2 regions of the Arthrobacter sp. Z1-15 genome follow, and region 2 is predicted to be linked to the other one. Evidence: riboswitches for the same ligand, from Rfam matches in the RefSeq annotation. Region 2 holds a riboswitch; the other holds the start of a gene.
The links. A riboswitch is a leader RNA that binds a small molecule or an ion and turns the genes downstream of it on or off. The one in region 2 is predicted to bind S-adenosylmethionine.
Positions count from the first base shown of each region.

Region 1: it holds a riboswitch for S-adenosylmethionine, as region 2 does, so the genes downstream of both, M1D40_RS10910 (flavin reductase family protein) here and M1D40_RS00875 (LLM class flavin-dependent oxidoreductase) in region 2, are expected to answer to the same signal.

Region 1 covers NZ_CP096454.1:2,383,574-2,391,194, forward strand. The annotation lists gene M1D40_RS10890 (replication-associated recombination protein A) at 1-686, opposite strand, end outside; gene M1D40_RS10895 (acVLRF1 family peptidyl-tRNA hydrolase) at 763-1,398, shown strand; gene M1D40_RS10900 (nitronate monooxygenase) at 1,439-2,512, opposite strand; gene M1D40_RS10905 (PhzF family phenazine biosynthesis protein) at 2,531-3,367, opposite strand; SAM riboswitch class IV at 3,473-3,594, shown strand; gene M1D40_RS10910 (flavin reductase family protein) at 3,656-4,162, shown strand; gene M1D40_RS10915 (hypothetical protein) at 4,674-5,042, shown strand; gene aspS (aspartate--tRNA ligase) at 5,169-6,974, opposite strand; gene M1D40_RS10925 (amino acid permease) at 7,140-7,621, shown strand, end outside.
Region 2 covers NZ_CP096454.1:166,512-174,132, forward strand. The annotation lists gene M1D40_RS00865 (ABC transporter ATP-binding protein) at 1-180, opposite strand, end outside; gene M1D40_RS00870 (hypothetical protein) at 450-1,283, opposite strand; SAM riboswitch class IV at 1,436-1,551, shown strand; gene M1D40_RS00875 (LLM class flavin-dependent oxidoreductase) at 1,588-3,003, shown strand; gene M1D40_RS00880 (alpha/beta fold hydrolase) at 3,125-3,742, shown strand; gene M1D40_RS00885 (MerR family transcriptional regulator) at 3,771-4,544, opposite strand; gene M1D40_RS00890 (MFS transporter) at 4,531-5,832, opposite strand; gene M1D40_RS00895 (DUF5979 domain-containing protein) at 6,120-7,621, shown strand, end outside.

The DNA of each region.
Region 1 (7,621 bases), 1.7 Mb from region 2:
AGCGTTACGCGTCCGGCCAGCCCGCGCTCGTCCTCCACGGCACGCTGGAGCAGCGAGGCTATGTCCTGTTCGGTCAGCGGTTTCAGCGTCAGCAGCAGGGACCGGGACAGCAGCGGCGAAACCACCGAAAAGGACGGGTTTTCGGTGGTGGCGGCCACCAGCACCACCCAGCGGTTCTCCACGCCGGGCAGCAGCGCATCCTGCTGGGCCTTGTTGAACCGGTGGATTTCGTCCAGGAACAGCACGGTGGTGATGCGGTGCAGGTCGCGGTTGGTCAGGGCGTCGTCCATCACCCGGCGGACATCCTTCACGCCGGCGGTGATGGCGGACAGTTCCACGAATTTGCGTCCGGAACCGCGTGCAACGACATGGGCGAGCGTGGTTTTACCCGTGCCCGGAGGTCCCCAGAGCATGACCGACGACGGGCCGGCGGGGCCGCGGTCGTCGGCCGATTCGGCCAGGGAGCGCAGCGGGGATCCCGGGCCGAGCAGGTGCTGCTGTCCCACGACTTCGTCCAGCGTCCGCGGCCGCATCCGCACAGCCAGGGGGCTGCGCGGACGCTTCCGGCCGTCGTCGCCCGCGGCGGAGTCCGACCCGCCGTCGTCGTACCGGTTGTCCGTGCCGGTGCCGCTGCCGCTGTCACTGTCGGTGTAGCTGTCACTGTCGCTGCTGAACAAATCACTCACATCCCAAGGCTACTCGTGCCGTAGCGTGGAGAAGGCCCGGCAACCGCCGGCTCAGCCGCACCGGAAGAATTGTCGAATGCCCGCCACCCGAACCACGTATGTATCGCCCGAGCGGCTGCCCGGCTGGCTGGACCGGTTTGCAGCAGGCAACGGTGAGCTGGCGCTGACCCCCGAGCACGGCGGGCTGCACCTCGCGGCCGCCAACGGCGCCGAGGCGGAAATCCTGGCCCCCTGGCCGGACGACGGCAGGCCGGGGCGGGGCACCAACGACGTCGAACGCCTGGTGTCATTGGCCGGTCAGTCCCGCACCCTCGGCATTGTCTTGCTGCGCCGCGGCGGATATGCGGCGGGCGTGGCCCGCGACGGACTGCTGCTCGCGTCCAAGGCCGGCAACCGGTACGTCCAGTCCCGCACCGCAGCAGGCGGCGGCTCACAGCAGCGCTTTGCACGCCGGCGCAGCAACCAGGCTGATGCCCTCGTGCAGACCGCTGCCGAACAGGCGGCCCGGATCTTCACCGATCAGCAGCCCGAGTACCTGGTGTTTGGCGGCGACCGCGCACTGACCGAGCTGCTGGCGAACGAGCGGATTTTCCAGCCGTGGAGCGGCTTGGCCCGGCTGCGTCCCCTGGACGTGCAGGATCCCAAGCTGGCCGTGCTGGCCAGGGCCGCAAAGGACGCGGCCTCTGTTTTCATCCGGATTACGGTGCCCTAGCGGTCCGAACTGCCGTGCAGCTTCAGTCCCCCGGGCAGTTTCAGTACTCCCGGTCCCCGACCCCGGCGAGCCGGCGGACAATGATCCCGGCGGCATCGCCGCTCACCTGCCGGTAGCCGGTGCCGGCCCACAGGCTGACCCCGTCGGGGTTGCCCTCCGCTGCTGCGGCGGCCCGCAGCGGTCCGGTGATCTGGTTGATGTACGGGTACGCATCGGGCGCGTCCGGGTAAGTGCGCATGAATTCGTTGGTCAGTCCCCGGGCCGGCCGGCCGGAAAAGGCCCGGGTCAGTGACGTTTCCTGCCAGCGGGAGCCGAGCGCCGCTTCCCGCAGCGCCAGGCGGTGCACCGGATTGGTCCCCGCTTCAGGGCTGAGCAGCAGGAGCGTTCCCACCTGCACCGCTGCAGCCCCGCAGGCCAGCGCCGCGGCGGCGTCCGACGGAGCAGCTATTCCGCCGGCGGCGACCAGCGGCAGGTCGGATACTTCCGCGATTCCGCGCAGGAGTTCGTCCAGCGGCACGTCGCCGGGCGCTTTGGCGCTGTCCAGGGTGCCGCGGTGGCCTCCCGCCCCGGGTCCCTGGACGCACAGAACCCGGGCTCCGGCCCCGGCTGCTGCCCGGGCTTCATCCGGGTCCGTCACCGTGATGACGGTGCAGATGTCCCGGCCGGCGAGCTCGGCCAGCACGGCAGCATCCGGCAGCCCAAATGTGAAAGACACGACCGCCGGCTGCTCCTGCAGGACCAGATCCAGTTTGGCCGGCCAGCCGTCGTCGTCGTCCGGGTTCGGGTGTCCGGGCTCCAGCCCGGTGCCGGCCGCCAGCCGGTCCCGGAAAGCCAGCGCCGCGGCAAGCTTGCCGCCTGCCTCGGCAGCGGCGCAGGTATTGGCGGCGTAGGTATTGGCATGGTCCGGCACAAAGAGGTTCACACCGAACCCGGCACCGGTCAGGCTGCGGGTCCGGAGAATCTGCTCACGGACAGCGTCGGCGCTCTTGTAGCCGGCCGCCAGGAATCCGAGTCCCCCGGCGTTGCTGACCGCAGCCGCCAGTTCGGGAGTGGATACGCCTCCCGCCATCGGCGCGCCGAGGACGGGAAGCGGCAGGGAGTGCAGATTGAACATGCGGGTCCTCAGCAGGTTTTACAGGGTGACGGTGCCGTCGATGGATGTGACCGTGGATCCGCCCACCCAGATTTTGCCGTCGCGCGTGAAAACGCGGACCCGGCCGTCGCGCCTGACCGCCGTACCCTGCCTGACGATGTACCGCTCCGGTGCCAGCTCAGCGCCAATCAGCCACTGCGCCAGGCCGGCGTTAAGGCTTCCGGTGACGGGATCTTCGGTGATGCCGAGCCCGGGCACAAAGGCGCGGACCTCGTAGTCGGTTTCAGCGTCCGCAGGCTGCGCGCCGATGACACCCACGCGCAGGCTTCCCATGACAACCGGATCCGGCTTCAGTGCCAGCACCGCTGCGGCATCCGGGAGCAGCAGTCCCAGCCAGCCGGGTCCGTTGTCGATCCAATTGGAGGCAAGGATCTGGGTGCGGTCCAGGTTCAGGGCCTTCAGCGCCTGGTCAAGGACCTCGTCTTCAAGCGGTCCCGAGCGCAGCAGCGGCGGTGCGGCGAAAGCGGCAATGCCGGCATTGGCGTGCAGCGTCACGAGGCCGATTCCGCATTCCTGCACGACGACGTCGGGATAGCGCCGCTTGTTCCCGGCCTCCAGCCACGCGTGGCAGGTTCCCAGCGTGGGGTGCCCGGCAAAGGGAATCTCGCCGCCCGGGGTGAAGATGCGGACCCGGTAGTCAGCCCCGTCCCTAGTGGGCGGCAGCACGAACGTGGTTTCCGACAAGTTGGTCCACCGCGCAAAAGACTCCATGTCGGAGTCCGAAAGGCCTTCGGCTTCCAGAACCACGGCAAGGGGATTGCCCAGATACGGTTCACTGCCAAAGACGTCCACCTGTTTAAACCACCGCTGTTTCATAGCCAAACTCTATCCCCTGGCTGCCGGGAGTTTTATGAAGCGGAGTTTTACGAAGTAAGGCATCCGTTTGCAACCCTGCATCGGCCGCGCCTACCTTGGGAGAAGAATCAAGAGTTCCAGCCACGGGCCCTGGCCGGCTGGACGGCAACCCTCTCGCCGTAGCGGGGTGCTCCAGGTGACGATTCGGCCGCCCGGCGAGACTCTCCCGGCTGCGGCAAGTACCGCGCTGGTGGCGCCGCGGCCGTAATGGCCGCCGGCACCGCGCTTAAGGCAGAGGATCTTTCCACCATGTCCCTTGTTAGCGACCTTCAGCCGGCAGCCCTGCGCCGCGCCTTTTCACGTTTCCCGTCCGGCATTGCCGCTTTGTGCGCGGTGGTCGACGGAGAGCCGCAGGGAATTGTTGCCTCGTCCTTTACCGTGGGCGTGTCCATGGACCCGCCCCTGGTCCTGTTTGCCGTACAGAACACGTCCCGCACCTGGCCGGTGCTCCGGCCGGCAACGCGGATCGGCGTATCCATCCTGGGCTCCGAACACGAGGGAATCTGCAAACAGATCGCATCCAAAACCGGCGACCGTTTCGCCGGGCTTGACCTGCACACCGACGAGTCCGGTGCCCTGTTCCTGGACCGTGCCGCCCTGTGGCTGGAGTGCTCAGTGGAGAACGAGGTGCCCGCGGGCGACCACACAGTGGTGCTGCTGCGGGTTCACGGCCACACCTCCCACGACGACGCCCATGAGCCGCTGGTCTTCCACAGGTCGGCGTTCCGGCAGCTCAGCGTCCCTGAATTCGCCTGACCGGAAAGCGCCGCCGGGAACTGGAAATTGGAAGCCGCGTCAATTCATTTTCCGCGGCACATTCCTTGCCGGCACGGCCTCCGTTACCAAACCTTTACATCATGCCATGGACGGACTATTGTTCTTCGGATTACTTCGAAAGGAAGTAGCGGAGATGAGCACAAACAGAAATGTCCACGGCACATCACACAAAAAGGGAAAGCCCGGCAGCCGGCCGGGTTTGCCGCTTTCACGGAAGGCTTTGCTTCCGGCAGCAGTACTGGGCCTTCTACTGGCAGGGTGCACCGCGCAGGAGGAGCCGGAGACCGCTTCCAGTAAGCCGGCCTCGCCTTCAGCCTCTGCCGAGGAGCCGGCCCGGCCGTCCTCTTCAGCCGGCGAGCCCGGCACAAACGGCCTCAGTCTGGAGATCGCGCCGAATGCCACCCAGGCACCCGGCACAGAGGCCTCGCCGAATGCCGCCCAGACACCGGATGATTCAGCTGTGCAGGCTCTGTTCCGGGCGGACAATCCCGTGAGCGTGGAAACTTTCTTTCAGCAGCAGCCGCAGTGGCGTCCCGCCAACGCTAGCGTCGTGCTGGAGGAATCCGGCAGCGGAACCGGCACCTTCGAGCTGCCCGCTATGGAACCGGGGACCAGCTTCACCTCTTATCTCACCTGCAACCAGCCGGGGGCCTACGACATCGAGGTTCTGGACGATGAGTCGGACCACCTTTCCACCGTCGGCAGTGACCACTGCAATGTCCCGATGCTGATGGGTTTCGAACATGTCATCATGCCGGGTGAAAATCCGGCGTCCATCACCGTAGACGGACCGGACGGGGATTACTGGCTTGTTGTCTACCATTTGCCGTCCCCCGTTACGGCGCCCGCCGCGGGTTAAGCAAACTGTCAGCACATTTCATCGGCCGGCACATTTCATCAAAAATAAACGTACCCGCCAGAAACAAAAGTGCCCGGCCGCATCAGCGGCCGGGCACTTTCATCGTTTATGAATCTTCCGAAAAAACTAGGCGTCGTCCTTCGCGGAGTCATCCTTCTTCGGCTCGGGCTTCTTGGCCTCAGGCCTGAAGTCGACACCGGCTTCCTTGCGCTGCTGGGCGGTGATCGGAGCCGGAGCGGCCGTCAGCGGGTCATAGCCGTTGCCGGTCTTCGGGAAGGCAATGACGTCGCGGATGGACTCGGTGCCGGCCAGCAGGGCCACCACGCGGTCCCAGCCGAAGGCGATGCCGCCGTGGGGCGGAGCACCGTACTTGAAGCCTTCGAGCAGGAAGCCGAACTTCTCCTGCGCGTCCTCCTGCGAGAGGCCCATGACCTTGAAGACACGTTCCTGCACGTCGCGCTGGTGGATACGGATGGAACCGCCGCCAATTTCGTTGCCGTTGCAGACAATGTCGTACGCGTAGGCCAGAGCGGATCCCGGGTCGGTGTCGAACGTGTCCATGAATTCCGGCTTGGGCGACGTGAAGGCGTGGTGGACAGCGGTCCAGGCGCCGCCGCCCACGGCAACGTCACCGGCTGCAACGGCCTCGGAGGCCGGCTCGAACATGGGTGCGTCGACAACCCAGACGAAGGCCCAGTCGTTCGGGTCGATCAGGCCGGTGCGGTGGCCGATCTCAACACGTGCGGCGCCGAGCAGCGCACGGGCGGTGGTGGTCTCGCCGGCGGCGAAGAAGATGCAGTCGCCGGGCTTGGCGCCCACCTTTTCCGCGAGGTTCTCCCGCTCGAAGTCGGTCAGGTTCTTGGCCACGGGTCCGGTCAGCGTGCCGTCCTCCTGGACGAGCACGTAGGCCAGGCCTCGGGCGCCGCGCTGCTTGGCCCATTCCTGCCAGGCGTCCAGGGTGCGGCGGGGCTGCGAGGCGCCGCTGGGCATGACCACGGCACCCACGTAGGGGGCCTGGAAGACGCGGAACGTGGTGTCCTTGAAGAAGTCCGTCAGCTCGGTCAGCTCCAAGCCGAACCGCAGGTCCGGCTTGTCGGAACCGAAGCGCGCCATGGCGTCGGCATAGGTCATGCGCTGGATCGGCGTCGGGATCTCGACGTCGATCAGCTTCCAGAGCGAGGTCACGATCTGCTCGCCGAGGGCGATGATGTCGTCTTCCTCGACGAAGCTGGCCTCGATGTCCAGCTGGGTGAACTCCGGCTGGCGGTCCGCGCGGAAATCTTCATCGCGGTAGCAGCGGGCAATCTGGTAGTACTTCTCGAAGCCGCCCACCTGCAGGAGCTGCTTGAACAGCTGCGGGGACTGCGGCAGCGCGTACCAGGAACCCGGGGCAAGACGTGCGGGAACCACGAAGTCGCGGGCACCCTCGGGTGTGGAACGGGTCAGCGTGGGGGTTTCGATCTCAACGAAGCCTTCGTCATGCAGCAGGTTGCGCGCAATGCGGTTGGCCTCGGAGCGCAGGCGCATGTTCCGGGACGGCGCCGGGCGGCGCAGATCGAGGTAGCGGTGCTTCAGGCGGGCTTCCTCGCCCACTTCAACGTGCTCGTCAATCTGGAACGGCAGCGGGTCGGAAGTGTTCAGGACAACAACCTTGTCCGCGATCACTTCCACCTCACCGGTGGCCAGCGAGGGGTTTTCGTTGCCCTCGGGGCGCTTCTGCACGGTGCCGGTGATCTGCAGGACGTATTCATTGCGCAGGCTGTGGAAGACGTCCTCTTCGCGAACGACCACCTGGGCGAATCCGGATGCATCGCGGAGGTCCAGGAAGGCAACCCCTCCGTGGTCCCGGCGTCGGGCCACCCAGCCAGCGAGAGTGACGGTCTGTCCAATATGCTCGGCCCTCAGGGAACCAAGGGCATGAGTGCGCAGCACAGCAGTCCTTTCAAGATTGCTTGCGGAAAACACTGTTCCCGCTCATTGTGAATACAAGGTCTCTTCATGAGTTTACCGGTGTTCACATCCTTTCCCAGCCAAGGGCACCGCCGGGCAGCCGCAGGCTGCGCAGGCACCGCCCCGCCCGACCGATCGGAGGGACGCGTGTCCGGGAGCTCCTCAGGCAAACAGCCGCTCGGCGGTTTTGACGCGGTGACCGTGGGAGTTGGCTGCATGGTCGGGGGCGGCATCTTCATCGTCCTGCCGCCGGTTGCGCAGGCGGCGGGCTTCGCCCTCCCGGCCGCACTGGCCCTGGCGGCGCTGGTTGCCTACTGCTCGGCGGCGTCAACGTTCCTGCTGAGCGCCGGACTGCGCAACTCGGGGCACCGCAACGAAGGCGGCACCACCCGTTCGGCCGCACGGGTCCTCCTGGGACCTTACATGGGCTTCTTCACCGGATGGACGCTGCTGTGTGCGCTGGTGCCGGCGGCTGCGGTGCTCGCCCTGGCCTTTGGTCTCTACACAGTGCCGGAGCATGCCCGGGCGGCGGCCGTTGGCGCCGCGGCCGCGGCCACTGCCCTGAACCTCTTCGGCCTGCAGCGCGGCACCTGGGTGATCCGTTTCATCTTGGCCTTCGTCCTTGGGGT
Region 2 (7,621 bases):
CAGGACCTCGCCGGGGGAAACTTCAAAGGTGATGTCCCGGAGGACGAGGTGGGCCTCCGGTCCGGTGCCGAAGCTGCGGCCCAGGCCGGAAAAGGTCACGGGAAGCGCGGAGCCGGCGGGTGACTGCCCGGAAACAGCGGGCGGGGCGGCGGCAGGGGACTGTGAAGCCAAGGCGGTCATGTTAACTCTCCATCGGTCCTGGCAGTAGCACCCTACGGAAAACACCTTGGGCCGGTTACGGCCTCCTGCGGCGTTGTCCTCGTTATTGCCGTTCCTCAAGGAGGAGGTACGGCAACCAGGGTTGCTGCGGCTTCACTGATCCAGGTCTCTCAGCCGCTCGGGATGGTCAAGTGCTACTAAACGCGCCATTCGGGAAACGGGCAAGTCCCCGGCGTAATATTTCGCTGCGCTGCCCTGGCGGCCCACAAGCCGGTGCAGGCTGTGGATCATCATCTGCGCAGGCTTTCGAGGGCAGGGTGGGCCTTCAGTCCGTGCTCCCCGTAGAGTGCCCAGACCAAGTAGGCGATGGCCACCGGCGCCTCCGCTCCTCCGATCAGAAGCGGTTCGGAGGAGTGGAATTCGAGCACCATGCTGTTGTTCTCCGGCTCGGGATAACAAACGGAGACGTGCGCGTAATAGAAGCTGAGCCACCTGCCGTTTGCTTGGCAGATAATCCTCCGGTCGGTCAGGAACATTTGACTGTGCTGGGAATCGCGCCACTGTTGGCGCGATGCAGCCTGAGCTGCCCGCCGTCGTGATCTGTTGGCTAGGGCGGTAACTCCGAATCCTGCTAGGACAAAGGCAGGCTGCCCCCAAAAGAATCCCGATGTATGAACATAAGTTCCGTTGAGGCCGTAAAAGCGTGCATAATCCGCTCTGATTGAAAGGTGCACTGTTTCGCCCGGTTCCAGAACGATTCCCCACACTTCAAGGGACGCCGGCCGGTGTCCCGCCGAGAGTTGTGCAACCAGGTTTCTGGCCGCGGCCCATGAGTTCTCGTAGTTTTGTTGAAGATTTGCCTGGGCCTGCTCCGACTTGGTGAGATGGCCGCCGGACCGCCGATAGCCGCGGAAAACGCGGTAACCGTTCCGCACCGTACGGATCACCAAAACAATGGTGAGCACAACCCACATCAGGAAAATGGCGAGTTGAATGAGGGCCTGAACATTGACACTGCTGCCGGACTGGAGGTTGATGTTTGTCCCCAGGGCCGCGCCGAGATAAAGCGCAAAAACACCAACAAACGGCACGATCCAGCTCAGGTGTCTTTTCATGTCGCACACAATAGCGACTGGGCGCGCCAGCGGAAGCGTGTTTTGGGTCCGGCAACGGGCGGGACCCCGGCCGGCGGCAGGGGTGGGCAGCAACGGGCAGGTTCACAAAAGGTCATTGACTTCCCAAGCGCTGCAGTGCTGTGCAGATACTGGAGCCGAAGGATCATGAGTCCCAACGCGAAGCTCTGGCTGGTTGGGCGGCAACCCTCTTCTCCGTAGCGGGGTGCCCCAGATGAGGATCCGGCCGTCCCGCGTCCGCGGACGGCAAGTACGGCGCTCCTTTGCGGGTGCGTCCCGTTCCGAAAGGTTCGCCATGTCAGAGCAGAGCATCCCCGCGACCGAAGAGAGCAGCCGGCGGCAGATCCGCTTCAATGCCTTCGACATGAACTGCGTGGGCCACCAGTCGCCGGGCCTGTGGCGCCACCCGCAGGATAAGTCCGCCGAGTACACCGACCTCCGCTACTGGGCCCATCTGGCCAGGACCTGCGAAAAAGGGCTGTTTGACGGCATTTTCCTCGCGGATGTGCTGGGCACCTACGACGTGTACGGCAGCTCCAACGAGGCCACCCTGCGGCAGGGAACCCAGGTTCCGGTCAATGATCCGCTGCTGCTGGTGTCCGCGATGGCCCTGGTCACTGAACACCTCGGCTTCGGCGTCACTGCCGGAACCGCGTACGAGCATCCTTATCCGTTTGCCCGCCGGCTCTCCACGCTTGACCACCTCACCAACGGCCGGGTCGGCTGGAACGTCGTGACCGGGTACCTGCCCTCCGCCGCCCGGAACCTGGGGGCTGAAGACCAGCTGGAACACGATGAGCGCTACAACCACGCAGATGAGTACCTCGAAGTAATCTACAAACTGCTGGAAGGCTCCTGGGAGGACGGCGCCGTCGTCCGCGACAAGGAGACCGGCGTTTTCACCGACCCGGCCAAGGTTCATGACATCAACCATGAAGGCAAGTACTTCAAAGTTCCGGGAATCCACATCAGCGAGCCGTCGCCGCAGCGCACGCCGGTGATTTATCAGGCCGGCGCCTCCCCGCGGGGCATTACGTTTGCGGCTGCCAACGCCGAGGCGGTTTTTGTCGGAGCGCCCACCAAGGAAAAGCTGAAGGCAACGGTCACGAAAATCCGGGACGCCGCCGAGGCCGCAGGCCGGGACCGGCATTCCATCCGGATCTACACGCTGATGACCGTTATCACTGCCGCCACCGCAGCAGAAGCCGCCGCCAAACACGAGGACTACCAGCAGTACGCCAGCCATGAGGGTGCCCTGGCGCTGATGTCCGGGTGGATGGGCGTGGACCTGTCCGGCTACAACCTGGACGAGCCGCTGGGCAACGTGAAATCCAATGCCATCCAGTCCGCCGCGGGCAACTTCCAGAAGCCCAAGGACGACGGCGAACCCTGGACGGTGCGCGACATCGCCGATTCAGTGGGGATCGGCGGCCTGGGGCCGCGGATGGTGGGTTCGGGAGCGGAAATCGCCGAGGAGATGATCCGCTGGGTGGAAGAGACCGACGTCGACGGTTTCAACCTTGCCTACGCGGTTACGCCGGGCACCTTCGAGGACATCGTCGAGTTTGTGGTGCCCGAACTGCAGAAGCGCGGCGCCTACCGGACCGAATACAGCGCCGGCACGCTGCGTAACAAGCTGTTCAACCGGGGAGACAAGCTGCCGGAGGAACACCGCGGCGCCTCGTACCGGCTGCAGCCGGCGGTGCATTAAACCGGAGTACGCAAGTCGGCTCTGCCTCCGCCGCCATTGACCGTACCCGGGGCCGCTCCTACGTTTGAAAGGTGGCGCATCCAATCCGGTGCGTCGTCCCCAGCCTGTGCAGGAGCATGCCATGGAACACTCTCCCAGCGCTTCCGGAATCGCTCTGTCCGCAGACGGAACCCGCATTGCCTGGTCCCGGCAGGGCAGCGGCCCGCCGCTCGTGATCGTCGATCCCCTCACGGCGGACCGCAGCAGCTCCAGCACGCAGGTTCTTGCCGACCTGCTTTCGGAGAACCACACGGTTTACACCTATGACCGGCGCGGCATGGGGGAGAGCGGAATGGGGGAGGAATACACGGCAGAGTCCGACGTCGATGACTTGCTGGCGGTGGTGCAGGTGGCCGGCGGTTCCGCGAGCCTTTACGGGTTTGCCTCCGGCGCTTTCCTGGCGCTGCGCGCCGCTGAGGAGTCGGCGGTGATCACCCGGGTGGTGGCGCTGGAGCCAACTCTGGCGCTGGAGGAAGGTGAGGACGAGCTTCTGCTCCTGCAGACCGAACTTGAAGGACTGGGCGGCGTCCAGGTCCCGGTTCTCGTTCTGGCGGGCAGCACCAGCGGCGACGAAACCCAGGACCTGGCCCGCCGCGCCGCGGCCGCTCTCGATGAGGGGGAGTTCCAGCTGCTGGAGGGCGATACGACGAGCGTGCCTGACACAGCGCTTGCGGACGCCATCGAGTCCTTCCTGAACTAGCGCCGGCGAAGTATCCGGCGTCGCCAGCTCAGCCCACTCCCTCCAGCCGCTCTGTGATCCGGGCCAGGGCCAGCTGCTGGGCCGGATTCAGTGCGCTTTGCCGGTACTCGTCAAAAACGGCCGTGACGGCGGACTCGTCCGCGGCCAGAAGCTGCCCGGAACCCGCGAGCGCGTCCCGGACGGGAACAGCGACTGTTTCCACGAAACCGGTAACCAGCTGCTCCAGCTCTTCGTCGGAGGTTTCCTGGGTGAGCCCGGCAAAGTCGGTGTAAAACTGCAGCACCCCGTCGGCAAGCTCCGACGAGCTCAGTTTCTCGTAGACCTCCGCAAGGCTGTCAACACCGTCCTCACCCGCAAGATGTGCCAGCAGGATGGCCTGTTCACGATCCATCTGCCGCACGGATGCAGGAGCTGACGCGGCGAAGGCGTCAACCACCTGCGCCAGCTCCGGCGGCAGATCCAGTGCGCGGGCCGTCCTGAGCCCGGTGATCAGCCGTTTCCGGCGCTGCAGCAGGTCCATTTCCGCGTCAATGCGGGCCTCCAGCTCGTCCAGCAGGGCCGTGGCTTCAGCTCCCGGGCCGCCGGTTCCGCCGTCGCCGTCCAACAATTCCGCCATTGCGTCCAGCGGAATTCCGATGGCGCCAAGCCGCTTGATACGAAGAAGGCGAATGAGGTCCCGGGCGTCGTAATTACGGTACCCGTTGTACCCGCGCTCCGGTTCCGGCAGTACTCCCAGCTGGTGGTAATGCCGCAATGTCCGCACCGTTACACCGGCCAGCGCTGCCATCTCACTGCTTTTCATCTCCCACCGTCCTCTCGGGGTCCATTGTGCCCGGTGCCGCGGGCGTTCCGGGTGTGGACGCGGAGGCCTCGAGCGGAACCTGCGGGGCAAGACGCAGGGAGGGCGATCCCAGTGCCCACCCCGCCGCCGCGGTCCACAGGCCTGCCACGGTCAGGCCTGCCGCAACCAATCCGTGCCGCTCGGCGACAAGGGCTGCTGCCGCCATCCCCGCGGGCGCTGCCAGAAGGGCCAGGGAGTTCTGGGTTCCCATGATGCGCCCCAGCATCTGTTCCGGGATGCGTTCGACCATGACGGTTCCGGTTACGCATCCGAGCAGGGCGGAGGCGAGGCCCAGGATCAACGCTCCGGTGAGCATGGCCCACGACGCCGGCAGTGTGCCGAGAATGGCCAGGCCGGCTGCCGTTCCGGCCAGACCGGCGGTGAGCCAATACCGGCGGAGCCCCGGTCGTGAGGCCAGGACTGCGTAGAGTGTCCCGCCCGCCAGCGTCCCGGCGGCGAGTGCGGCGAGGACGAGCCCCAGCTCTCCGGGCCGGTTCAGCAGGAAGAAATGCGCGGGCAGGATGATGCCCTGCAGGGCAACCAGGACGCCCACCATCATCAGGGTCAGGAGGGTGGCCGCGCGCAGGGTTTTGTCGCGCTGAAACAAGACGCTCCAGCCCTGCCGCAATTGATTCCAGGCCGGGCGATTTTTTGTTAGGGACTCCGGCTCGGGTTTAAGGGCGCAGGCACTGCCTGGAATGAGAAGCGTCACCGCTGCTGCCGCAAGGGAGGTCCCCGCGGTTATCCAAAGGACCGTGGACCCCTCAAATAAGACCATTAGTCCGCCCGCGGCCGCCGGCCCGATCACCATGACCAGCGCTCCAATGCTCTCCCGAATTCCGAGGAGTTTCCCTGCGGAAAGACCGGCCGCACGGGCTATTGCCGGAAGGAGCGCCTCCCGTGCGGTCAAACCCGGCATATCACCTACTGCGCCAAGAATGCCGAAAACAATAAACCAGCCCAGATCCAGACCGGTCAACGCATCAACCACCGGCAGAGCCGCAAGTGAAACGGCAGAAACAGCGTCGGCAGCAGCGGAGGCGGTGCGCCGGTTGACCCGGTCGATCACCACCCCCGTTAGCAGGCCGGCCAGGAACGCGGGGACGGCGGTGGATGCCGCCAGGATGCCCGCAGACATGATGCTGCCCGTTGCCTGAAGCAGGATCAGGGGCAGGGCAATTGCCGCAATGGAGTTTCCCAGCAGTGAAAGCGAGTACGAGGTGAGGTAGAAGACTGCGGTTGGTTTCATGCTCTCGAGTAAGAACTATGACGCTGCGTCGGAGTCAAGTTTCCGTTTCCGCCCGCACGGCAGTATCCGTCCCGTATGTCTTCGATTCGAAAACAAGTATCAGTCCGGCAGGGGAAAAGGAACCTCCGGTGGTTTGCTCCACCCACCGGACGCAGTTTCTAAAAAACTTCTTCCCGGAAACAGCCAATTTTGCTTTCTGCTCTGGAATACCCCAGCAGCCGGCCTATAGGTTCAGGGCTCCGAGCGTTCCACTGCGCTTTTGATCTCACTTTAGGCAGGCACACCCTATGAGTCGTTTCCAACCACTTCATGAGGCTCGATCACACACCGGGCGCAGGCGGCTGCGAATTGCCGCCCGAGGCCTGCTGGGTGTGCTTCTGGCGATGCTGATGATCGCTCCGCTCGCTTCACCGGCGTCCGCCAGAATCGATTATGCGCGGGAGGTGCCGGCCAACAATCCCTATGGCCCCAACACCGACATCGTCATCAGCCGGCTGGGGGAGGGCCAGTCGCTGACCGGAGCCCTGCCTCCGGTGGGGACCACCTGGCCGGTTGCGTCATATCCAACGTCCATTCCCTCGGGGTACCAGACCAACAACCCCGGCTTTGCCGGCGTCATCGTTACCGAGGACATCAACGGCGAAACAACGGCACCCATGTACTGCATCGATATCCGCACCGAAACACGTGTCGGGATCGGCTATGAGAACGGCACCTGGGACGAAGCGACAGTGCCCAACATCGGGTACGTCAACCGGATTCTCAACTCGTATTACCCCACCGTCCCCAACCAGCCGGCGGGGCTGAACAACAACCAGCGGGCGGCAGCCGTCCAGGCGGCCATCTGGTTCTTCAGCGACGGCTACGTCGTGAATCCCCGGAACGAGCTCTACCCGGCCGTTCAGGCCATCGTGAACGCCACGATCGCCGCCGGCCCTCTTACCGAACCGGACGCTCCGGATATCAGCATCACCCCGGCCACTGCAGCGGGACCAAGCGACGGAGTCACAGGCCCCTACACTGTGGCGGCCGAAGGCGGCGCGACGGTGACCCTCAGCGTGCCCCGCGGGTACGGCCTGTTCGCGAACGCAGCGGGCACCCAGCCGCTGGACAATCCCGTTGCGTCCGGCAGCCAGTTTTGGGTCCGCAGCACTACCGGTGCGACCGAACCTGCAACCATAACGGCACGCGGTGTGGTCACGGTGCCCACCGGAAACGTCTATTTGTACGACCAGACGAATCCGGACGTGACGGCAGCGCAAAAGCTGATTCTCGCCAGCACCCGCGAACTTTCCAGCACGGCCACCGCCACCGCAGAATTCTTCGCCGTCGGGTCCCTGACCGTCACCAAAACCATCCTCGGTGAGGCCGTCGGCAGCCAGGGCGCCATCAGTATCAACATTGACTGCGGACCCGGTTATCAATTTACCCTCGCGGTGGACGCGGGCAGCACCACCGGGGCATCCCAAACCTTCGACGGGATTCCGGCGGGTAATACCTGCACCGTCACCGAACCGGCCAGCGGGGCCAATGACACCGTCCTCGTCAGTACGGCGCTGCCGCAGCCCGTCATCATCGAGGCCGGAACGCCGGCGCAGGCCACAGTCACCGACACCTACACCTTTGCGCCGGGCACTCTCGTAGTGCAGAAGCTCTTTACCGGCGAAGCTGCCGGCAACCACGGCGTGGTTGTCCTGCAGGTCACCTGCGGCAGCGCACTGAACACCACGGTGACGATTCCGGCGCGGCAGACCGAACCCTTCTCCACGGAATTCTCCGGCGTGCCCGC